Regions from separate parts of the Glutamicibacter sp. NPDC087831 genome, predicted to be linked through region 1. Evidence: predicted binding sites of a transcription regulator. Region 1 holds the regulator's gene; each other region holds the start of a gene.
The links. The regulator LexA, encoded in region 1, represses DNA repair genes until DNA is damaged. The targets are predictions, from matches to a motif close to TCGAACANNTGTTCGA.
Positions count from the first base shown of each region.

Region 1 (5,936 bases):
AGCCTGCCTGCGCCAGTGCAGCGACAATATGTCCCGGCAGGTGGCGTTTGGGTGCAGATTCAGGTTGCTCGGTACTCATAGCTCCATGCTATCGGTGGTTTCGGGGTTGTTGGAGGGAAGTTTCAAAACTGCAGTCATGAGCTTGGACACCCCTATCCGATGATTTCAGATTTCTTTCCCAGCACCTGCGCGCAGTCGCGGGCCCGAGGAGGGAAAGACCGGGATCCGCTTTCACGAATAAAAAAAGACGATTCAAAAGCGCGAGCTCCTGAATCGTCTTTCCCTGCTGCAGCATGGGGCCTAGCGGCGACCTGCTACATCGAGCGCTTCTTGCAAGGTGAATTGGCCCGAGTACAGCGCCTTGCCCATGATGGCTCCTTCGATGCCTTCTGGAACCAGCTCGCGCAAGACCCGGAGGTCTTCGAGCGAGGAGATGCCGCCCGAGGCGACAATCGGCTTGCTGGTCTTGGCAGCGATTTCGCGCAATAGTTCAACGTTCGGTCCGCGCAGGGTGCCGTCCTTGGTCACGTCGGTGACGACGTAACGGGCGCATCCGGCATCTTCGAGGCGGGCCAGAACATCCCACAGGTCGCCTCCGTCCTTGGTCCAGCCGTGGCCGGACAAGGTGGTTCCGCGCACGTCCATGCCCACGGCGATCTTGTCGCCGTGGCGGGCAATGGCCTGCTTGGTCCATTCCGGGTTCTCCAGCGCGGCGGTTCCGAGGTTGACGCGGGTAGCACCGAATTCCAGGGCCCGGTCAAGTGAAGCGTCATCGCGGATACCGCCGGAGAGCTCGACCTTGATATCCAGTTCCTTGGCAATGCGCTGGACAATCTCAACATTGCTGCCACGGTCAAAGGCTGCGTCCAGGTCGACCAGGTGCAGCCATTCAGCGCCGGCATTCTGCCAGGAGAGCGCAGCTTCCAGCGGGTCGCCGTATCCGGTCTCGGAACCGGCTTCGCCCTGGACCAGGCGCACTGCCTGTCCGCCAGCGATATCTACTGCAGGCAAAAGTTCGAGGATTGGTTGCTCGCTCATGATGTCCTTAGTGAAGAAGTAATGTGATTAGTAGGTCAAGGACCAGGCTGCGATCAGGCTCAGGCCTGCAAGTACCCACAGCGCGATGATCCATGAGATATGGGCCTTCTGGCTCTTCAGCGAAATGGCTCCGCCAATCAGGAAGGCCCCGACAACGCCCAGAATAAGGGTCCACATGCCTAGAGCGTCCCCAACCAATTGCGAAGCAGCTGCGCGCCAGCGTCCCCGGACTTCTCCGGGTGGAACTGCACTGCCGATAGCGGGCCGTTCTCGACGGCGGCCACGAAGGGCGTTCCGTGCGTCGACCAGGTCACCTGTGGCGGGGTCATCGCTGGCTGCGTTACGTCGAATTCCCACTTCTGAACAGCGTAGGAGTGCACGAAGTAGAATCGTTCACCCTCGATGCCGGCGAACAGCTTGGATCCCTCCGGCGGGCGTACCGTGTTCCAGCCCATGTGCGGGATGACATCTGACTGCAGGCGTTCAACCTTGCCCGGCCATTCGCCAATGCCTTCGGTTTTCACACCGTGTTCCACGCCTTCTTCAAAGAAGACCTGGTGTCCCACGCAGATACCCAAAACCGGCAGGCCCCCGGCAATGCGGCGACCGATCCAACGCAGGGAACCGGTTTTGGCCAGCTGCTCCATGACCGAGGCGTAGGCGCCAACACCGGGGACTACCAGGCCGTCGGCGGCCACGATCTTCTTCGGATCTGCGGTCAGTTCCACTTCGGCGCCGGCGGCTTCCAAAGCGCGCACAGCGGAGCGGACGTTGCCGGACCCATAATCCAGGACAACTACTGTTTTCTTTTCCACTTACAGTGCACCCTTCGTGGATGGGATCTTGTCGCCCATGCGCTCATCGCGCTCTACCGCTTCGCGCAATGCGCGCGCGAAGGACTTGAACTGCGCTTCAACGATGTGGTGCGGGTCGCGACCCGAGAGCACCTCGATGTGAGCACAGATCTGTGCGTGGAAAGTGATGGCTTCGAAGACGTGACGGGTCATCGAACCGGTGAAGTGACCACCGATCAGGTGGTATTCCTGGCCCGCAGGCTCGCCGGAGTGCACGAGGTATGGCCGGCCCGACACATCGACTACCGAACGGGACAGGGCTTCGTCCAGTGGAGCGTAGGAGGTGCCGAAGCGGCGGATGCCGGCCTTGTTGCCCAGTGCCACGCGCAGTACTTCGCCAATGGTGATCGCGGTGTCCTCGACGGTGTGGTGAACGTCGATGTGGGTATCGCCGGTTGCACGCACGGTGAGATCGATGAGCGAATGCTTGGATAGCGCAGTCAGCATGTGGTCGTAGAACGGCACCGAGGTGCTGATCTCAGAGACACCGGTGCCATCGAGGTCCAGTTCAACGAATACGGACGATTCGCTGGTCACGCGTTCCATGCGGGCGCGACGTGCGCCAATCAATTCGGCAGACATGTCTTCCTTCGCTTGTCTTTGATTACTTCTGCGAGCCGAGCAGTTCGGCAAGTCGTTCCAAGAAGGCTGTGGTTTCCGATTCGGTTCCTGCCGTAACACGCAAGGTTCCCGGGATTCCATTGTCGCGGATGATGATGCCGGCTTCCAACAGGCCTTCCCAAATCTTGTGGGGGTCTTCGACGCCACCGAAGAAGACGAAGTTGGAGTCGGAGACCGATGGCTTGAGGCCAAGTTCCTTCAGGCGCGCGACGATGCGGTCCCGCTGGGACTTGATGTCCTCGACCTGGGCCAACAGCAACTCGATGTTCTTCAAGGCCGCGATGGCGGTTGCCTGGGTCACTGCCGACAGGTGGTACGGCAGTCGCACCAAGCGGATGGCATCGGTGACTTCTGGCGCAGCGGCCAGGTAGCCTACGCGCGCACCGGCCAGGGCGAAAGCCTTGGACATGGTGCGCGAGACAATCAGCCGCTGGCGGCCTTCGAGCAGGCTCAGCGCCGAGGTGGTGCTGGCCAAGGAGAACTCGGCGTACGCCTCATCCACGATCACCATGCCGTTATGCTCGCTCATGGCTTCATATACCGCGGTGATGACGTCCAGGCCAAGGGCCGTGCCGGTGGGGTTATTCGGAGAGCAGAGGAAAACGATGTTCGGCTTGTGCTCGCGAACCTGTGCGGCTGCGGAATCGGCGGACAACGTGAAATCTGCGGCGCGTTCACCGGCGATATATTTCGTGTCAGTACCACTGGCAAGCAGCGGGTACATGGAGTAGGTTGGGCCGAAGCTCATCACGGCACGGCCGGGGCCGCCAAAGGCTTGCAGGATTTGCTGCAGGATTTCATTGGAACCGTTAGCGGCCCAGATATTGTCCTTGGTGAGCGAGTGGCCGAGGTAATCGGCTAGGAGTTCGCGAAGCTCGGTGAACTCGCGGTCCGGATACCGGTTCAACATTGCCGCCGCCTTGGCCACCTCTTGTGCAATGGCATCGACGACTGTCGGTGGCAACGGATGGGTGTTCTCGTTGACGTTCAGCTGGATGGGCACGTCAATTTGTGGTGCGCCATAAGGGGATAGCCCGCGGAGATTCTCACGCAAGGGCAGCTGACTCAAAAGTTCACTGCGGTCATTCACGCATCAAGTCTACGTGCGCAGCGCGCCTGCCGGTGAATCCGCTACGGCCACAGGTAACAAACTCGAAGCAGGCTGGGGAAGCTAGCCGGCAAGGACCGGAATCGACAAGGTTTCGCCAACCTGGATTTCGCTGCCGGTCAGGGCATTGAGTTCGGCGATGTGGCCCACTGCCGAGGTCACGTCGTAACCGGTGGCGTAATCCCGGGCCAGGCTCCACAGCGTATCCCCTGGAATAACGGTGACATCAACGGTTCCGACTCCAACAGGAGTATCGGCTGCGGCATGCGCGTCAGAGGCAAACATGGAGATGAAGAAAGCTGCGGCGATGGTGAGTGCGAAAATGGGCATACCCACAAGCACGGCCCATCCGCGACGGTTGATGCGGATCTTCAGTGGTGCCTGGGTCTGATTTGAGTCAAGTGCGACGGTTGCCATGACTTTGTCTCCTCAAGAAATTCAAGTGATGCGAATTTGTATTCGAAAGCGTAGATTCGAAAACTTGTTCGAACCTCGTATATCTGTTCTAACAGAGGTTTGCGGAACTTGTCCAGAAGTTTTCGAACAAATCTTTGAAAGAAGCTCGCTTATCTACTAAGATTTCGAAGTAGACGAGCAATGAAAACATCTCACCATCTAGCGCCGACAGTTTGGACTTACGAACTTTCGAATGATTGCTAGGGAAGGCAAAATCTCATGTCAGCTTCACAACGCACTCCCCGATCGAATGCACGTTCGCTGACGATTCGCCAAAAGAAGATCCTGGAGACGATCCAGCGGTCAATCGGCAAGAACGGTTATCCACCATCGATGCGTGAGATTGGTGACGCAGTAGGGCTCAAGAGCCTTTCGAGCGTCACCCACCAGCTGAGCCAGCTGGAAAAGCTCGGCTATATCCGTCGAGATCCACGCCGTCCGCGCGCAATGGAAATCCTGCTGCCTCTGCAGCTGGCCGAAGACGCCGAGAAGGCCGAAGTTTCGAAGCCGGTCGAGCCAGATGCCAGCGAAGACGCCAAGATCATTGAATTGAGCACTTCCGCTGACACCACCATGGTTCCCCTGGTTGGCCGTATCGCTGCCGGCGGTCCGATCCTTGCCGAACAGTCCGTCGAAGATGTTTTCTCGTTGCCTCGTCAGCTCGTAGGCCACGGCGAACTGTTCATGCTCAAGGTTTCCGGCGATTCAATGGTTGACGCTGCGATTTGCGATGGCGACTGGGTAGTTGTCCGCCGCCAGCAGACGGCGGACAACGGCGACATCGTAGCTGCCCTGCTCGATGAAGAAGCCACGGTAAAGACTTTCCGGCAGCGTGACGGGCATACCTGGCTGCTTCCGCAGAACTCGCGCTACGAACCAATTTTGGGTGATGCCGCAACGATCATGGGACGCGTCGTCTCGGTGATGCGCTCGCTCTAGAATACGTACGGTCATTGCGCTGGTGCTTGGCACCAGCGCAATTCTCGTTTAACCCGCTATTGGCCGGCGTTCAACTCGAATTGAGCGGCCGCCGAGAAGATCATCCAGCGTTGGATTGCCGCCGAAAGCCGGCGTGGTTCCTGGTCAGCCAGATGGCGCGCCGTTGCCATGACCAGCCTCCTGGCCTGCTCCCGGCTCCGGGCTTCCAAACGGCCATCATTACCGGCGAGGGCCAGATATCGGCAGAGTATCCCCGCGAACAGGTTGCCGTCTCCCCCGCTGTTGAACGAGAGGACCCCGGCAGCAGTTGACAGCGATTTCGTGGTGGCATCGATCAGTACTTTAGCGTGAGCCAGATCAGCAGGCTCGCCAAGCTCAAGCAATGCCCCGAGCACCAGGCCCTGGTTATAGGTGTAGACCGCTGGTTCCACGGCGTGTCCCTGCGTGGTCAACCGAAGTCCGTCCAGATACAGTCCTCGCTCCACGCTGAACAGATTCTTTTCCAGCCACTGGAGAAGCTCTCGCGCGGTCTCTTTCTCCCCGGTACGGGCAAAGAACAGTGCCGCCGGCGCGTTGGCTGGCGTGTTCTTGAAATCCCGCTTTCTGGACCAGTGCAGGCCGCCGTCCAGCACCCCATCCATGCCGGCATGGAGCTGCCGTCCCAGCGTCCGAACTGCCGCCTCGGCAGGACGGCTCCTGTGTCCCGTCACCAGCTGCGTGAACTCTGACAGGCGGCCGCTGGCCAGGGCAAGCCAAGCCATGTCGTCGAAGAAGTAGTTGGGCAAGATCCCGAAGTTTCGAATTCGAATGCCGCGCAATAGGCCGTTGGCCCGGGCAAGCGCTTCGCGCGCCCGGTGTTCGTTGCCTTCGTCCCAGTACGATCGGCCCTCATCGATGATGGCATCCAGATAGTGCGCCTG
Region 1 is NZ_JBIUVH010000003.1:421,344-427,279, reverse strand. It holds gene ACIOJF_RS12785 (SseB family protein) at 1-79, opposite strand, end outside; gene priA (bifunctional 1-(5-phosphoribosyl)-5-((5-phosphoribosylamino)methylideneamino)imidazole-4-carboxamide isomerase/phosphoribosylanthranilate isomerase PriA) at 301-1,038, opposite strand; gene ACIOJF_RS12775 (hypothetical protein) at 1,066-1,215, opposite strand; gene hisH (imidazole glycerol phosphate synthase subunit HisH) at 1,218-1,853, opposite strand; gene hisB (imidazoleglycerol-phosphate dehydratase HisB) at 1,854-2,474, opposite strand; gene ACIOJF_RS12760 (histidinol-phosphate transaminase) at 2,497-3,603, opposite strand; gene ACIOJF_RS12755 (LysM peptidoglycan-binding domain-containing protein) at 3,685-4,038, opposite strand; gene lexA (transcriptional repressor LexA) at 4,297-5,016, shown strand; gene ACIOJF_RS12745 (glycoside hydrolase family 76 protein) at 5,073-5,936, opposite strand, start outside.

Region 2 (5,936 bases), on a different contig from region 1:
CGCTGATGCGCCCCACGCAGGGCGCCGAGCATTTGTCTATGTACCCCAAGAGGCAAGGGCGACCCGATGCTTCGGCACGCTTGAACACGCCCGGCGCACAGCTGCGCACAGGAAAGACCCGCAACAGCGTATCGAGGGTTTCCCGGATGGCCTTGGCCGGATAGAACGGCCCGAAATACTTCACGCCCTTGCGCTTGTCCCCGCGCATGACCAGGGCGCGCGGGTACTTTTCGTTCAAGGTGACAGCAAGGTACGGGTAGGTCTTGTCATCACGGAAAACAATATTGAACCGGGGATTGTATTCCTTGATCCAGGAGTACTCCAGCTGCAACGCTTCCAATTCGGAACCCACCACGGTCCACTCCACGCTGCCGGCGGTGAATACCATGGCCCGGGTTTTGGGCGTGAGCCGGTCAGGATTGGCGAAGTAGGAGGTCAAGCGGTTGCGCAGGACCTTGGCCTTGCCAACGTAGATGACACGGCCGTGTTCATCGCGGAAACGGTACACGCCCGGTTTCGTGGGAATGTCCGAAGTTCTCGGACGGTAACTTGCCGGATCAGCCATGGTCTATTTCGCGTCCGGTGGCAGCTGGTTGTAGGAATCGACCCGTTCCTGGCCGGAAAGCTCGGCAATCGCATCAACGATCCGGTCCGTGGCCTGGCGGCGCTGCGGCAACGGGTGCTTGCGTCCCAACTGGTCGAAGTACAGCGGCTCGCCATAGTGGATATGGAATTTGGCAGGACGGAAACCCTTTGAACCAGCAGGCTGCAGCTTCTCCGTGCCGATCAAGCCCACCGGCACCACTGGTACACCGGTGGTCAGCGCCAGCCAGCCCACGCCGGTGCGTCCGCGGTACAACTTGCCATCGCGCGAGCGAGTGCCCTCGGGGTAGATGCCGATGCCCTTGCCGCCTTCGACGATTTCCACCAGGGAATCGAGGGCGGCAACCGAAGCTGCCTGTTCGCCACGCTGCACCGGAATGGATCCCACGGATTCGAAGAAGGTCTTCATCACCTTGCCCTTCAGTCCCGGGGTGGTGAAGTATTCCGCCTTGGCGAAGAACGCCACGTCGCGCGGGGTCAGCGCCTGAATGATCAAGGAGTCGAAGAATGACAGGTGGTTGGAGGCGACAATGAAGCCGCCTTCCTTGGGAACGTTCTCAAGCCCGGTCACTTCCGCACGGCATACACCGTGGATGACGCCCCGAATCGACGAACGGGTCATGGTGTAGATGCTCATCTACTTTGCACCTTCCTGCATGAGGTCATCGTCGAGGTTCAGCGTGTTTGCCAGCTGTGCTCCGAGCAGGAGCTCAGCAAGGTCCCGGGTTGTCGCCACAGTTGCGCCTGCCTGCTGCAGTTCATCGTCCTGGGCAAAGCCCCACGCGACGCCGACCGAAGCCACCGAATTCTCGCGGGCGGCATCCCAATCGTAGTAGCGGTCCCCCACAACTACGCTGCTCGCCGGGTCCAGCTGCCCGTGCTCCAAAGCCTCAGCGACAATGTGCGTCTTGCTCGAACCCATGCTCCCGTGCTCATCCGCGTTGCCGTGAATCGCATCGAGATGCTCATCCAGCCCCTTGCGTGCAATGAGCTGGCGCGCAATGTTGATGGGCTTGGCCGTGGTCACTGCGACGTAGATCCCGGCCGCGCGCAACGCGTCCAGGAGCGCCACAATGCCCGGGTAGATCACGGATTCTGCCATGCCCACCTCGGCATAGCGGGCGCGGTAGGCCGCGATGATGGAGTCGATGTTCTCGTCGGTGACGCCGTCAAGCGTACGCAGCCCGATTTGGAGGGGCGGGCCTACCAGCGCTTCAACTCGTGCTTCGCCCGGATCGGCCAAACCATGGGAGGTGACCGCGTGGCGGATACCCGAAGTTATGGCACCGGCAGGGTCCACGAGGGTCCCATCCAGATCGAAGAGCACACTTGTTACCGACATATTCACCTAGCCATCTTCCCATGAAGCGGACGCGGGTTAGCAATCCATAACTGAAATCGCATATGTCGAACATTCTCCGCCAGGCATTACAGGATCTCGGAGAGGAACTTCCCGGTGTGCGATTCGCTCACCTTGGCCACCTTTTCCGGGGTGCCAGCAGCCAGGATCGTACCGCCGCCTGAGCCGCCTTCCGGGCCGAGGTCGATGACCCAGTCAGCCGACTTGATGACATCCAGGTTGTGCTCGATGGTCAACACGGTGTTGCCCTTGTCGACCAATCCCTGCAGCACCTTGAGCAGCTTGCGGATATCTTCGAAGTGCAGACCGGTGGTGGGCTCGTCCAGGACGTAGATGGAGCGGCCATTGGAACGCTTCTGCAGTTCCGCAGCCAGCTTCACGCGCTGGGCCTCGCCGCCGGAGAGGGTGGTTGCCGGCTGACCCAGGCGCACGTAGCCCAAACCCACGTCCACCAGCGTGCGCAGGTGGCGGGCGATCGGGGTGAAGGCACTGAAGAACTCGGCGCCTTCGGCAATCGGCATATCCAGCACATCGGCAATGTTCTTGCCCTTGTACAGCACCTGCAGGGTTTCGCGGTTGTAGCGGGCGCCCTGGCAGACCTCGCAGGGCACGTAGACGTCCGGCAGGAAGTTCATCTCGATCTTCAGCGTGCCGTCACCCGAGCAGGATTCGCAGCGTCCGCCCTTGACGTTGAAGGAGAAACGGCCCGGCTGGTAGCCGCGCAGCTTCGCCTCATTGGTCTCCGCAAACAGCTTGCGGATGTGGTCGAACACGCCGGTATAGGTCGCAGGGTTCGAACGCGGGGTCCGGCCGATCGGCGACTGGTCAACGTGGACCACCTTGTCCAGGTGCTCCAGGCCCTGCACGCGGGTGTGGCGGCCGGGCACCTGCTTGGCGCCGTTGAGCTTGTTGGCCAGCACCTTGTACAGGATGTCGTTGACCAGGGTGGACTTGCCCGAGCCGGACACGCCGGTCACCGCGGTCAGCACGCCCAGCGGGAACTCCACCGACACATTCTGCAGGTTGTTCTCGTTGGCACCGACCACCTTGAGCTTGCGCTCCTTGTCGATCTTGCGGCGCTTGGACGGGATGTCGATCTGCTTGCGGCCCGAAAGGTAGTCTCCGGTCAGCGACTTGGTGTTCTGCTTCAGGCCCTCCAGGGATCCGGAGTGCACCACTTCGCCGCCGTGCTCGCCGGCGCCCGGGCCGATGTCCACGATCCAGTCAGCTTCGGCAATGGTGTCTTCGTCGTGCTCCACCACGATCAGGGTGTTGCCCAGCGATCGCAGGTGCAGCAGGGTGTCGATCAGGCGGCGGTTATCGCGCTGGTGCAGGCCGATGGACGGCTCGTCCAGAACGTAGAGCACGCCGACCAGGCCCGAACCAATCTGCGTAGCCAGGCGAATGCGCTGCGCCTCGCCGCCGGACAGGGTGCCGGCAGCGCGTTCCAGGGTCAGGTACTCCAGCCCGACGTCCAGCAGGAACTTCATGCGCGCGTCGATTTCCTTGAGCACCTGCGCGGCGATCTGCGCCTCGCGTGCGGTGAGCACGATCGTGGAGAGGAATTCCGCGGCGCTACGCAGGTCCATGGCGGCAACTTCAGCGATGGAACGCCCGCCCACCAAGACCGAGAGCGACGCCGGGTTCAGGCGCGCGCCGCCGCAGGTAGGGCACGGGATCTGGCGCATGTACTGCTCGTAGCGGTCGCGGGCGTGATCCGATTCGGTTTCCTGGTGCTTGCGGTGCACGTAGGAGATGACGCCCTCGAAGCCGGTGGAGTACTTGCGCTCGCGGCCGAAGCGGTTCTTGTACTGCACGACCACCTTGTGGTCCTTGCCATTCAGGATCGCTTCGCGGGCGGCAGCCGGCAGCTCCTGCCACTGGGTATCCATGGTGAAGCCCAGCTCATGGCCCAGGCCTTCGATCAAGCGGTTCCAGTATTCGGTGGTTGCCTTGCCTAGCGACCATGGGGCGATCGCGCCCTCGGCCAAGGTGACCTCGCCGTCCGGAACGATCAGGTGCTCATCGACCTCCAGCTTGGTGCCGATGCCGGAACAGGCCGAACAAGCACCGAACGGGTTGTTGAAGGAGAAAGTGCGCGGCTCGATCTCATCGATGGCCAGCGGATGCTCATTGGGGCAGGCCAGGTTCTCGGAGAACGCGCGCACGCGCTGGGGATCATCCTCGTCCAGGTCCACGAAGTCGGCCAGCACGCGTCCTTCGGCGATGCCCAGGGCCGTTTCGATGGAGTCAGTCAAGCGCTGGCGGGCATCTTCCTTGATGGCCAGGCGGTCGACGACCACCTCAATGGTGTGCTTGACCTGCTTGGCCAGCTTCGGCGGATCGTTCAGCTGGATGGTGGTGCCGTCAACGCGGGCACGGGCGAAGCCCTTGGAAGAGAGCTCCGCGAACAGGTCGACGAATTCGCCCTTGCGCGAACGCACTACCGGGGCGAGGATCTGGAAGCGGGTTTTCTCCGGTAGCTCCATCAGCTGGTCGACGATCTGCTGCGGAGTCTGCTTGGAGATCGGTTCGTGGCAGATCGGGCAATGCGGACGGCCCACGCGTGCCCACAACAGACGCATGTAGTCGTACACTTCGGTAATCGTGCCCACGGTGGAACGCGGGTTGCGGCTGGTCGACTTCTGGTCTATGGACACCGCTGGCGACAGTCCCTCGATGAAATCCACATCGGGCTTGTCCACCTGGCCGAGGAACATGCGGGCGTAGGCAGAGAGCGATTCGACGTAGCGGCGCTGGCCTTCGGCAAAGATGGTGTCGAAGGCCAAGGAGGACTTGCCCGAGCCGGACAGGCCGGTAAAGACAATCATTGCGTCACGCGGGAGATCAATGTCCACGTTTTTCAGGTTATGCTCGCGTGCACCCTTGACGACCAGGCGAGTCAGATCAGTTCTTTTACTCTGCGATGAAATAGCCACGAGGCAATACTAATCGAAAACTACTTCGAATACGTGTACGAATGGACGCAACTCACAGTTAATTCTCCAAACCCCTGATCCGGCGCACGGCGAGCGCTATGCGTGCCCGGCCACCCACCCGGAATGTCGACCGGTGAGCCAGCGTCCCCATGAATCCAGATCGGACCGCGACGTCCCATTCGAGGTGCCGGGGCCCTTGGAACCCTTGCGCTCACGCGATGGACTTGGCCGGCTCCCAAGTTTCCCGCTGGCATGCTGCCTCAACGCCGGCACATGCCGGACCTCCCCGAAGCTTGCTGTTCCGGACCGGAACCGATGGGCCCTATGGTCGAATACGCTGGCTGGCGAATCACCTAACCGGTCGAGATCCACCGACCGCTGCCAGCCTGCCGCACTCAACGCTGGAATACACCCACCCGGTGGCCGCCTTCGGCTCAAGTCGCTTCAGCAACATCATGAACCATCCCGCTCCTGCGCCTGCCACGTGTGCGATACCTCCCCAAGATCGCAGCTATCTCGTAGATGCCAATGAGCGGCGAGCGCATGCCCCGTGTTGCACGAGCGGGAAAACGGATAAATTCGTCGTTCGACTCACGCCGTCAACCGGGGCACCGCAATCACTGATCTGCAACGCAACTACATCGCGAACCTCGCCAAACGTTCCGCCTAGCGGCGTCATCCGCGGTGTCGAGGCCATCGGACAGCAATTCTCTTCCGTGGAGGCATTCAACACCATGAAGTAGCGCCAGATCGTTTCCTTTCGCGCCCCCTCACCGGTCACTACACCAGACGGGGTATACGGAACGGCCAGCTTTCCCGTGAATCCATGGAACTTCTACCATCCAGGTCACAACGCGGTGCGTTCCGATAGCCGACCCCCTTACGGAACGATCCGAAATGCCAATCCGAACAAACCCCTATAGGGACGAAACGACTGTCCCTGTAGCTATGAGACGCATCTTTCTGATGCCTCGAGCGAAGCACGGTTAAAGGTCGCGGCGCGCGACGAGGCTTCCGGAATTATGCCGGATAGC
Region 2 is NZ_JBIUVH010000001.1:714,181-720,116, reverse strand. It holds gene uvrC (excinuclease ABC subunit UvrC) at 1-565, opposite strand, end outside; gene ACIOJF_RS03460 (1-acyl-sn-glycerol-3-phosphate acyltransferase) at 569-1,240, opposite strand; gene ACIOJF_RS03455 (HAD hydrolase-like protein) at 1,241-1,945, opposite strand; gene uvrA (excinuclease ABC subunit UvrA) at 2,032-4,902, opposite strand.
Region 2: a site for LexA is predicted at 4,928-4,943, ahead of uvrA (excinuclease ABC subunit UvrA). Genes of this name have one in related genera too.

Region 3 (5,936 bases), on a different contig from region 1:
CGCTGGCCTGACCGGTGAGGTCGTCGACTACACCGAGATCATCTATGAAGCACGCGGCCCGCAGGGCTCGGCCCTGCTGATCGAGTGCCTGACCGACAACAAGAACCGTGCAGCCTCCGAAGTGCGCGTGGGCATCACCCGCAACGGCGGCACCATCGCCGACCCGGGTTCGGTCGCCTACCTGTTCAACCGCCAGGGCGTTGTCCGCCTGCCCAAGGGCGAGCTGACCGAAGACGACCTGCTGATGGTCGTGCTGGACGCCGGTGCCGACGAGATCATGGACGAGGACGAGAACTTCGCCATCGTCTGCGACCCTTCGGACCTGCGCGCTGTGGCCGCTGCGCTGGATGAAGCGGACATCGCCTACGAGTCCGACGAAATGGAATTCATTCCATCGATGAAGGTCGACCTGGACGTTGAAGGAGCTCGCAAGTTCCTCAAGCTCTACGACGCGCTGGAAGAACTGGATGATGTCCAGGGCATCTACACCAACGCTGATCTGTCCGACGAGGTTCGCGCCGCGCTGGACGAAGAGCAGTAAGGCTTGGCCTTACGTGTTGTTGGCGTCGATCCCGGCCTGACCCGTTGCGGTCTTGCCGTGGTCGACGTCGCTGCAAACAGGCAAGTTTCGCTGGTGGACGTCACCGTCGCCGGCACCCCTCCGGGCACTCCGCTCGATGCCCGGCTCTTGAAGATCGCCAACGCCATCGACGAATGGTTGGATCTGCATCAGCCCGATGTGCTCGCCTTGGAACGCGTGTTCGCTTCGGCGAACGTCTCCACGGTCATCGGCACCGCGCAGGTCACCGGTGTTGTCATCACCGCGGCAGCGCGACGCGGAATACCCGTGGCCCTGCACACGCCGACCGAGGTCAAGGCGGCGGTTACCGGTTCGGGACAGGCCACCAAGGCGGCGATCGGCAAGATGGTTGCCAAGATCTGCCGGCTCGATGAACCGCCTAAGCCTGCCGACGCCGCTGATGCGGTGGCCTTGGCGATTACCCACGGTTGGCGCGGTGCGGCCACCGGCTCGAATGCCTCGGCCTCCGCGGCTAATGCCGGTGGTTCGTCGCAGCTGACCGGTGCGCAGCAGGCGTGGATTGCCGCTGAGGCGTCGGCCAAGCGCCGTGCAGTGCGCCGCTAGCCGGCCAGCACGGCAGCGGCCTCGACCCACCGGGGAACGCGGCGGATCGATATTCGTAGGTATCTTCGATAAACTGGGTTCGATCGAACATATATCCCAAGGAGTGGCATGATCAGCTCATTGACCGGCACCGTGCAGGCGGTAGCCCTGAATACCGCGGTAATTGACGTTAACGGCTTCGGGATGCTGGTCAATGCCACCCCCGGGACGCTGTCTACCCTGCAGGCAGGACGCGAGGCTACGGTATTCACCTCCATGGTGGTCCGCGAGGATTCGATGACCCTCTTCGGCTTCGCTACCGCTGAGGAACGCGATGTCTTCGAGGTCCTGGTTTCCGTATCGGGCATCGGGCCACGCACCGGCTTGGCCATCTTGGCGGTGCACTCTCCGGAGGAAGTCCGCATCGCGGCGAACACCAAGGACACCGCCGCTTTCACCAAGGTATCGGGCATTGGCCCCAAGGGCGCGAGCCGCATCGTGCTGGAACTGAACGGCAAGCTGATCCCGACTGGCGCGCCAGTGGCTCCGGTTTCCGGCGGCGGCAACGCGAGCGTCTGGGAACCGCAGGTGATCGAGGCGCTGACCGGCCTGGGCTGGAGCGAAAAGGATGCAACCAGCACCCTGAAATCGCTGTCCAAGGCTGATCCAGATGTCGTTGCCACCGGCAACGTCGCAGAAATCTTGCGTGCTGCACTGCGCAGCATGTCCAGCGGAACCCGCGCCTAAGCGGTCTGCGAGAGGATCAACTGATCATGAATGACTCCACCGGGCTCACGAACGCCGGCAGCGAACCCGAGGAACGGGTAATCGAAGCGGCCCTGCGCCCGCGGAACCTCGACGACTTCGTGGGCCAGTCCCGAGTGCGCCAGCAGCTCTCGCTGGTGCTTGAAGCAGCGAAAATCCGCGAACGCACCGCGGACCACGTTCTGCTTTCTGGCCCGCCGGGCCTGGGCAAGACCACCTTGTCGATGATTATCGCCGCCGAGATGAACGCGCCATTGCGCATTTCCTCCGGCCCAGCGATCCAGCATGCCGGTGACTTGGCCGCGATCCTCTCCTCGCTGACCGAAGGCGAGGTGCTGTTCCTCGATGAAATCCACCGCATGTCCCGGCCGGCCGAGGAAATGCTCTACATGGCCATGGAAGACTTCCGCGTAGATATCATCGTCGGAAAGGGCGCCGGCGCCACGGCCATTCCACTGGAGCTTCCGCCCTTCACTCTCGTTGGCGCAACCACGCGCGCCGGACTATTGCCCGGCCCGTTGCGTGACCGCTTCGGCTTCACTGGCCATCTGGAGTTCTACGCGGTCAAGGAGCTTGAACTGGTTTTGCGCCGTTCGGCCATGATGCTTGATCTGAGCGTCACTTCGGCCGCGTTCACCGAGATCGCCGGACGCTCCCGCGGTACGCCCCGTATCGCCAACCGCCTGCTGCGCCGCGTGCGTGACTGGGCGCTGGTGCATAAGCTCGAAGAGATCGATGCCCAAGCGGCCGAGGCCGCCTTGGACATGTACGAGGTCGATGCACGTGGCCTTGATCGCCTGGACCGGGGTGTGCTCGAAGCCTTGTGCACCAAATTCGGCGGGGGACCGGTGGGGCTATCGACCCTGGCCATCGCCGTGGGTGAAGAAACCGAAACCGTCGAAACTGTCGCAGAGCCATACCTGGTGCGTGAAGGGCTGATGGGCCGGACCCCGCGCGGTCGTATTGCCATGCCCGGAGCCTGGGCGCATTTGGGCTTGGCGATGCCAAAGGATGCCATCTTCGCCAGTGCGCAAAGCTATGAAAACGATGAGGATTAGGCAAGCATTACTTCACTGCCCGCGTAAATGGTCTGCCGGTTCACCGTGACGCATTAGACTAAAGACGCCCGACCTATGCCCGTTTCGGGGCGAGGTGGGGCGTCTTTGCTGTATTACGCCAGAAATAGCCGCAACAGCATCCCAGAACTTCAGATCAAATCGCAACAATTCGTTAGCAGGTAAATACGTGAATCCCCTCGTAATCGCTCAGGCCGCTGGTGGCGGCTTCAACCCTTCGCTGATCCTTATGGTCGCGCTGTTCGCAGTGCTGATCTTCATGATGTTCCGTGGCCGCAAGAAGCAGTCCGCCCAGCAGGAGAAGCTGAAGAACAACACCGTGCCAGGCGCCAAGGTGATGACCAACTCGGGTATCTTCGGCACCGTCGTCGGCGTTGACGCAGAGGATCGCGTCCAGGTCGAGGTCGCACCGGGCGTAGTGCTGAACCTGCACCGCCAGGCCATTGCCACCTTCCTGGACAAGGATGCAGCAACCCCGGCCGTGGCCGACGGCGCTGCAGAATCCACCAGCACCACCGAAACCCCGGAAGAGTCCCTGCGTCGCCTGAACGATGAGGGCAAGGACGAGCGCAACGCCTAAGTCCCGGGCAGCATAGCGGTGGCCTGAAGGCTAAGCCACCCAAACCAGAAAGCACAATAGATGTCATCAATCAGACCTGTTAAGCAGGCGCGCAAAGCGTTGCTATGGTTGCTGATCGTCTTCATCATCGCAACCGGCGTGTTGGTAGCCGGTGCAGCGAACGGTAAAACCGGATGGGGACCGAAGCTCGCCCTCGACCTCGAAGGCGGTACCGAGATGATCCTGGCCCCTCGGGTCCAGGGCGACGAAGCAATCAACCAAGAACAACTGGACCAAGCTGTGGAGATCATCCGCCAGCGTGTGGACGGTTCCGGTGTTACCGAATCGGAAATCACCACCCAGTCCGGTCGCAACGTTGTGGTCTCGATGCCCGGCACCCCGGACCAGACCACTCGCGATTTGATCCAGGCCTCGGCCAACATGGAGTTCCGCCCGGTGCTGATCACCGGCAGCTACGCAGCCACTCCTGAGGAAGATCGCACTCCCAAGGAAGACCTGCCAAAGCCCGAGGGCAAGCCAGAGAACCCATCGGACACCAACTGGATCACCGCAGAGCTCTTCCAGGAGTTTGAAGGCTACGACTGCGAAACCGAGCTCAAGGACCGTGGCGGCGACGCTGCGGACCCGGCCAAGCCAATGATCTCCTGCGATACGGACATGGGCGTCAAGTACATCCTTGGCCCACAGGAAATCTCCGGCGACAAGATCAAGGACGCATATGCGCAGCTCGCTCGCGGCGTCAATGGTTCGGTCACCGGCGAATGGGTCGTCGTCATCGAATTCGATGCCGAGGGCACCAAGATCTTCGCCGATACCACGCAGCGTCTGATTGCCCTGCAGGGTTCGCAGAACCAGTTCTCCATCGTGCTTGATGGCGAAACCATTTCGGCGCCAACCACCAATGCGGTGATCTCCGATGGCCGTCCGCAGATTTCCGGTGGCTTCACCCAGGACACCTCGCAGGCGCTGGCCGAGCAGCTGAAGTACGGCGCACTGCCAATCAGCTTCGACATCCAGTCAGAGCGCCAGGTTTCTGCAACGCTGGGTGCTGACCAGCTGACCGCGGGCCTCATTGCCGGTGTTATCGGCCTGGTCCTGGTATTCGTCTACTCGCTGTTCCAGTACCGCGCCCTGGGCTTGGTGACCATCGCTTCGCTGCTCGTCGCCGGTGTGCTGACCTACCTCTGCCTGGTCCTGCTTGGCTGGGGCATGAACTACCGCCTGTCGCTGGCGGGCGTGGCTGGCTTGATCGTGGCGATCGGCCTGATCGCGGACTCGTTCATCGTGTACTTCGAGCGTGTTCGAGATGAGTTGCGCGAAGGCCGGCCATTGGCAAGCGCCGTGGATATCGGCTGGAAGCGTGCCAAGCGCACCATTCTGGCTTCCAAGGCCGTGAACGTGTTGGCTGCAGTAGTGCTCTACATCGTTGCCGTGGGCAACGTGCGAGGCTTCGCCTTCACCTTGGGCCTGACCGCAATCGTTGACCTCGTGGTCGTGTACGGACTGACCCATCCAACCTTGGTCCTGCTGGCACGCACCAAGTTCTTCGCCAACGGCCACCCGCTCTCGGGCATGGATCCATCGTTGCTTGGCGTCAAGCCGCTGTACCAAGGTGCAGGCAAGGTTCGCCGCTTCGATGAAAACGTTGTGGCAAACCGCGGCAAGAAGAATGCGAAGGCCTCGGCTGAGGCCGCCAAGCGCATGACGATTGCCGAGCGTCGCCGTGCACAGGCCGAACAGCCAGCCAGCACGCAGGCCAAGGCCCAGGAGGAGAACAATGAATAAGCTAGTCACTTGGGGCAACGAGCTCTACACCGGCAAGCGTTCCTACCCGTTCACCTCCAAGTACCGGTTGTGGTTCCTGATCGCCGGTATTCTGGTGATGCTGTCGATCCTGCTTCCAGTGGTCAAGGGCGGCTTCAACCTGGGCATCGACTTCCGCGGTGGTTCTGAATTCACCGTTTCGGATGTGCAGAACACTGATATCTCGATTGGTGAAAAAACTGTTAGCTCGGTGGCTTCGGGTTCCGAGGCAACGGTCACCAACATTGCTCCGGGCACCATGCGCGTGCAGACTGAGCGTTTGAGCGATGACCAGACCTTGGCCATCGCCGGCCAGCTCGCGGAGAACTACGGCGTCTCCAGCGATGAAGTTACCAGTAACTTCATCGGCCCAACCTGGGGTGAAGACGTTTCGCGCCAGGCACTGGTTGGCTTGGTAGTCTTCGTGGTCCTGGTGGGCTTGCTGATGGCTGCCTACTTCCGAACCTGGAAGATGTCGCTGGCAGCGATCGTCGGACTGATTACCGTGGTGATCGTGACTGCGGGCATCTACTCGCTGTCCGGTTTCGAAATCACGCCCAGCGCGATCATCGGCTTCCTGACCATTCTG
Region 3 is NZ_JBIUVH010000001.1:947,233-953,168, forward strand. It holds gene ACIOJF_RS04680 (YebC/PmpR family DNA-binding transcriptional regulator) at 1-541, shown strand, start outside; gene ruvC (crossover junction endodeoxyribonuclease RuvC) at 545-1,144, shown strand; gene ruvA (Holliday junction branch migration protein RuvA) at 1,253-1,870, shown strand; gene ruvB (Holliday junction branch migration DNA helicase RuvB) at 1,897-2,946, shown strand; gene yajC (preprotein translocase subunit YajC) at 3,134-3,544, shown strand; gene secD (protein translocase subunit SecD) at 3,605-5,329, shown strand; gene secF (protein translocase subunit SecF) at 5,322-5,936, shown strand, end outside.
Region 3: a site for LexA is predicted at 1,228-1,243, ahead of ruvA (Holliday junction branch migration protein RuvA). Genes of this name have one in related genera too.

Region 4 (5,936 bases), on a different contig from region 1:
ACATCATCATGGACTCCTGCCGCCGAGTGGGCTTCGCCCCGCAGATCGCGCAGGTGGCCAGCGAGACTTCCACCCTGCTCACCTTCGTCGCCGCGGGCCTGGGCATCGGGTTGCTGCCCACCACGCACTACCTGCCGCACAGCACCCGGATCACCTTCCGGCCGCTGCGCAACGCACCGGCCGTCGACCTGGCGATCGCCTGGAAGGCCGGCAACGAGTCTGCGCTGGTGCGCAACTTCCTGGAACTTTGCACATTGCTCAACCCCCTAGAAAGGCTGGACCCCGATGCGAATCCAGCGGATTGAAACAATCCCCTACGCCATCCCCTACAACCACCCGCTGCGCTTTGCCAGCGGCGAGGTGCACACCGCCGAGCACGTGCTCATCCGCGTGCACACCGACGAAGGCGTGATCGGCACCGCCGACGCCCCGCCGCGCCCGTACACCTACGGCGAGACGCAGAAGTCCATCGTCGCGATCGTGCAGGATGTCTTCGCCCCGCAGCTGATCGGCCTGGAGATCATGGACCGCGCCAAGATCCGCCAGGTGCTGGATAGGACCATCCACAACCAGGTGGCCAAGGGCGCGATCGACATCGCCGTCTGGGACGCCATCGGCCAGGCGCTGGGCACGCCGGTGCACAAGCTGCTCGGCGGCTTCACCGACTCGATGCGCGTGAGCCACATGCTCGGCTTCAAGCCCGCCCAGGCGCTGCTCGACGAGGCCCTGCGCTTCGGCGAGCAGTACGGCATCACCACCTTCAAGCTCAAGGTCGGCCGCCGCCCGCTCGCCCCGGACATCGAGGCCTGCCGCGTGCTGCGCGAAGGGCTGGGCGAGGACGTGGAGCTCTACCTGGACGCCAACCGCGGCTGGAGCGCGAACGAGTCCATGGAGGTGCTGCGCCAGACCGAGGGCCTGGGTCTGACCATGCTCGAAGAGCCGTGCGATGCCAAGGAAGCGATGAGCCGACGCCGCCTGGTCGAACGCTCCCCGATCCCGATCGTCGCCGACGAGTCCGCGCCCACCGCGGGCGATGCCTCGCGCGAGCTGCTCTCCGGCGGCGCGAACGCGATCTGCATCAAGACCGCCCGCTCGGGCTTCACCGAAGCCACCGAAATCCTGGGCCTGTGCACCGGGCTGGGCGTGGATGTCACCATGGGCAACCAGATCGACACCCAGGTCGGTTCGCTGGCCACGGTGACCTTCGGCGCGGCCTTCGAAGCCACCAGCCGCCGCGCCGGCGAATTGTCCAATTTCCTGGACATGGCCGATGACCTGCTCGCCGAGCCGCTGCAGATCGTCAACGGCCGCATTCCGGTACGCACCGTGCCCGGCGTGGGCGCCGCCATCGACGAATCCAAGCTGGCGCGCTACCGCCAGGACCACGTGCTTTCCACCTCGAACTAAAGGAGATCCCCATGTTGTTCCTCGCCCGTATGGACGTTGTTTTCCCGGACCACCTGACCAATGAGCAAGTCGCTGACTTCCAGGCCCGGGAAAAGGAGTACTCCGCAAGCCTGCAGCGCAGCGGCAAGATGCAGGGCATCTGGCGCGTGGTCGGCGAGTACGCGAACCACTCGCTGTACAACGTCGAATCCAACGACGAACTGCACGAAATCCTCAGCGGCTTCCCGATGTACCCGTACATGAAGATCAAGGTCACCGCGCTGGCCAAGCATCCGAATTCGCTGGCCTAGGACTTTTCCGGACCGGCGGATTCCCTCCGTGTCCCAGCCCACAAGCATTGATATTCAAAACGTTCCAATGGCCGACAAATGAGTATTTCACTTGGCATAGACGCTGCACTACATTGAATATCAATCACCCGGGATGATGGGGGTCACAGTATGGATCCGCATCCGCCACACCACATAATTTAGGGGAGTCACCATGACCACTGAAACTCCAGCAGACGCAACTGCAGCCAAGTCCGGCAACGCCGCCACCGACAGCTTCCGCAACTCCGGCAAGCTCGGCAGCATCGCGACCTCCACCGAGCGCGTGAACATGCTTGCTTCCAAGCTCGTCAAGGCCGCCAACGACATCATCCTCGAAGAGCGCGTGAGCTACGACGAGTTCAATGCCCTGAAGGCATGGTTGATCAAGGTTGGCGACGACGGCGAATGGCCATTGTTCCTGGACGTGTGGCTGGAGCACTCGGTGGAAGAGGTCGCCACCGACCACCGCGAAGGCAACAAGGGCTCGATCGAAGGCCCTTACTACGTGCCCGAAGCGCCTTCGCAGAACACCCCTGCCACCATCTCGATGCGCGAGGACGAGAAGGGCACCAACCTGCTCTTCCAGGGCCAGGTCCGCTCCACCGACGGCTCGGCGCTGAAGAACGCCAAGATCGAGCTGTGGCACGCAGACGAACAGGGCTTCTACTCGCAGTTCGCCCCTGGCATCCCCGAGTGGAACCTGCGCGGCACCTTCATTGCTGACGAGGAAGGCAACTTCCAGATCAACACCATGCAGCCAGCCCCGTACCAGATCCCGACCGACGGCGCCTGCGGCCAGCTGATCGCCGCCGCCGGCTGGCACGCGTGGCGCCCAGCGCACCTGCACCTGAAGGTCTCCGCCGAGGGCCACGAGTTGCTCACCGCCCAGCTGTACTTCCCGGGCGATGCGCACAACGACGACGACATCGCCACCGCGGTGAAGCCGGAACTGATGCTCGACGTGCACCCAGCAGCATCGGGCAACGGCAAGCAGGTCACCTACGACTTCGTGCTCGACCCTGTGAAGTAAGCCCCAGCGCGCCTCAACACGGCGGGGGTCCCGGCAGCATTGGCCGGACCCCCGCCGTTGCCGTACCCGGAACCTCGACGAACGGGCGAACACCCGCCAATCCAATGGGAGCGCAGCATGAATGCTTCAACACTGAACGATCCAGCCGGGAAGTTCCAACCCCAATCCATCGCGCACCGAGCTGCCGATGCCAGCGAACCCCAGAACCACTGGGCCTGGACCGGATGGATGCCAGAAGAGGAGCACGGCACCTCGATGCTTGCCGCCTAGGCTTTTGCCCTCAGTACTACCGACGCGAAGCGGAAGGTCCCGACAGCAATGACGCTGCCGGGACCTTCGGCGCACTTGAGGACGGACTCCAGGCAATGCGGCTGCCTGCAGCGGGCGCACTGTTCATCTTGCGGCCAGCTAGCTTGCTCGGGATCAGCCCGCGGCCTTCTTCACCAGGTCCCGGATCCTGTCTTCCGTTGCAGAATCCAGCGAGGTGATAGTCCATGCAACTGGATGCATGTGGGAGCCTTCCTCGTAGGCAGGATTCACGACTTCTCCAAAACCGAAAGCTACGAAGTCCTTGTCAGGCTTGATGTAGCAGACGTCTTTGCCATCCCGGACGTAAAACGGAAGTCCCCAGCGGACGATCGGCTCCAGCGATGGTGCGCTCTGCATGATTATGGTGTGAAGCCGTTCGGCAATCTCGCGATAGGGTGCTGGAGCTGTGCTGAGCTTGGCCAGAACTGCGGCGTCGCCTTTTTTGGTGAAGATCATCCCTAGTCTCCTTCTAACGGTTGGCGCCTCATTGCGGCGCTGGGTGGTATCGCTCGCGCGATCGCTTTGGGCTCCCGATCGGCACATAATGCACCTTACCGACTAAGGGCATCTGATTCACGGATTCTTGCACTGGAATACAGGCAGCTGGCCTCAGGACAGCTTGATCGTGCAAGGAAGTAGCATGGACGCCCAACTCATACGCGTATTGGTTATCCCACCGAGTTGACTAGTGCACTGTTAGGCTACTGACATGCGTAAACTTCTAGCCATCTCCGGGTTCGCCATGATCGTGGCTTACGCGGCTTACGGCTCACTGCTCATGAACAATTGGGCCGTGACCGCAGCAAGTGGACTCTCCCTCGATGAAACCATTTCCGAGATGGCCTCAATGGACCAGAATTACGACTCGCTTGGAGGGTGGGTCTTCGCAGCCACTGGAACCGCCCTCGCCATTTCTTGGCTCGTTCCGGTAGTTTCCGCCGGACGCAAGCTGCCCGCCTGGGCGGCTATCGGAGCTTGGAGCCTGATCATTGCCTTAGGCGCACCGGCTTATTTCTTCGCTTCCTTCGCCAATATGAACTCGGTGGGCGACACCTTTGCCGATTGGAACGCCGATGCCGCCGCGGATCTAGCCGCACCCCTGTACATGGCCAGCGTCCTCGCCTTTGCCATACTCGCAGCCATGGCAGCCTTTGGCATCCGAACTGCCTTCACCCGCCCGCCGCGCCCCCTGCATCCAACTAGCAACTAGCACGGCACCCATTACTGCCTTCCCTGATCTAGCGATTTTCGCGCCGGAATCACGCTTAATCGCATTCGTATAAACTTTCTAGAACTTATCCACAATTGGTTTCGAACCAGAAGATACTGTCGATAATCTGCGCGAACGTTAACTATGACTATTCCCGCATATCTAGACGATCACGACGATGAACATCGCCTTCCACTGCGCCCGCCGGGCACCCGCATGGAGTCGCACAGAGCGTCAGCGCTCGACGCCCATCGCGAGCACCAGTTGTTCTTCGGACCCATCAAGCAGGTTGCCGACGAACTATTCAATGCGGGCCCCGTGGATGGGCCCGGAGACGCATTGGAACGCCTGAAGAAACTCCAACGCCTGATGAGCAGCGCTGAAGCCGCTATCTGCGTTTTACTGGCAGACGGAGTCGAGCAGGTCAGCGCGTCCTTCAATGACCTGATTGCCACCGAGCATGCCCACACCCCAGACGAGGAAGCCGAAGCCAGCAAGAGTGCCGAATACTATGGCATAGACCGTGGCAGCGAGCAGGTCATCAACTCCAATTTCGTAGCTGAGTCAGCTGTCGCATTGCGCGAATCCGTCCGTAAAGCCAGCAAGCGGATGTTCCATGCCAAGGGCTTGCGCCACGCCTGCAAAGCCACCCTTGCCGCGCTCGCTGCAGGTGAGATTACCGTTAAGGCCGCCCACGACATCGTCAAATACTCGCAAGACCTTTCCCCGGAGCAGGTCGGCCGCATGGAGGAAAATTTGCTGCCTCTGGCAAGAACAGCCTGCGACGAGACCGTCTACCAGCGGGCCCGTCGCTTTCACGACCGGATGAATCCCAATTCGGCAGAGAACCGGCAGAAGAACGCATTCGCAGCCCGTAATCTCAAGGTGTGGAATGAGGAGAATGGCATGGCTACCTTGCAGCTGCATCACCGCGCTGATGTCATCCATTCGATTCGCAACTCGATAAAGCAGGCAGCCGCCCAGATCACTGATTCCAAGGATCTGCGCACGCAAACGCAGGTTGAAGCCGATGTGCTTGCGGACGTGTATCTGCATGGCTGGCCCGGAATGGAAGGCATGCCGCTGAAGCCACGGGTTGCCATCACGATCCCAGCCATTGAAATGCTCGCGAATCCCGCTCGCGCCCTCGCTGATTTGGAAGGTTACGGGCCGATCCCAATCGGCGTAGCGTTGGAAATCGCCGCGGATGCTCCGTCGTTCCAGCGCGTTCTGACCGACCCGTGGACGGGAGCCGCAATTGATGTGGAGCCCAAGAAATATCGGCCTTCCCAGGGGTTGCGCGATTTGCTGCGTTACCGCGACCAGCATTGCGGTTTCCCTGGTTGCCGCCGCCTGCCCGATCGTTCGGAAATTGATCACATCGAAGCGTATGGGCAGGGCGGCCACACTACCCGGCAGAACACTCATCTCTTGTGCAAGCAGCATCAGATGTACAAGCACGCGCTTGGCTGGAAGGTCTTCGCTTGCCCGGATGGCTCCAAGACGTGGGTATCTCCGCACGGGCTGCGGTCAATCACGGTTCCCGAGAGCGTGGACAACGTGGAGAAATTTGATCATGTCAACGATCGTTGTCCTCAACGTCCCCAGGAGGCTGCGGCCTGCGAGGTGCAATTGACCCCCGAAGTGCGGCGAGTACTGGGGCTCGGCC
Region 4 is NZ_JBIUVH010000002.1:241,489-247,424, reverse strand. It holds gene ACIOJF_RS07615 (LysR substrate-binding domain-containing protein) at 1-305, shown strand, start outside; gene ACIOJF_RS07610 (enolase C-terminal domain-like protein) at 286-1,407, shown strand; gene catC (muconolactone Delta-isomerase) at 1,419-1,697, shown strand; gene catA (catechol 1,2-dioxygenase) at 1,891-2,748, shown strand; gene ACIOJF_RS07595 (hypothetical protein) at 2,866-3,018, shown strand; gene ACIOJF_RS07590 (DUF1801 domain-containing protein) at 3,172-3,513, opposite strand; gene ACIOJF_RS07585 (hypothetical protein) at 3,767-4,267, shown strand; gene ACIOJF_RS07580 (HNH endonuclease signature motif containing protein) at 4,412-5,936, shown strand, end outside.
Region 4: a site for LexA is predicted at 4,333-4,348, ahead of ACIOJF_RS07580 (HNH endonuclease signature motif containing protein). Genes of this name have one in related genera too.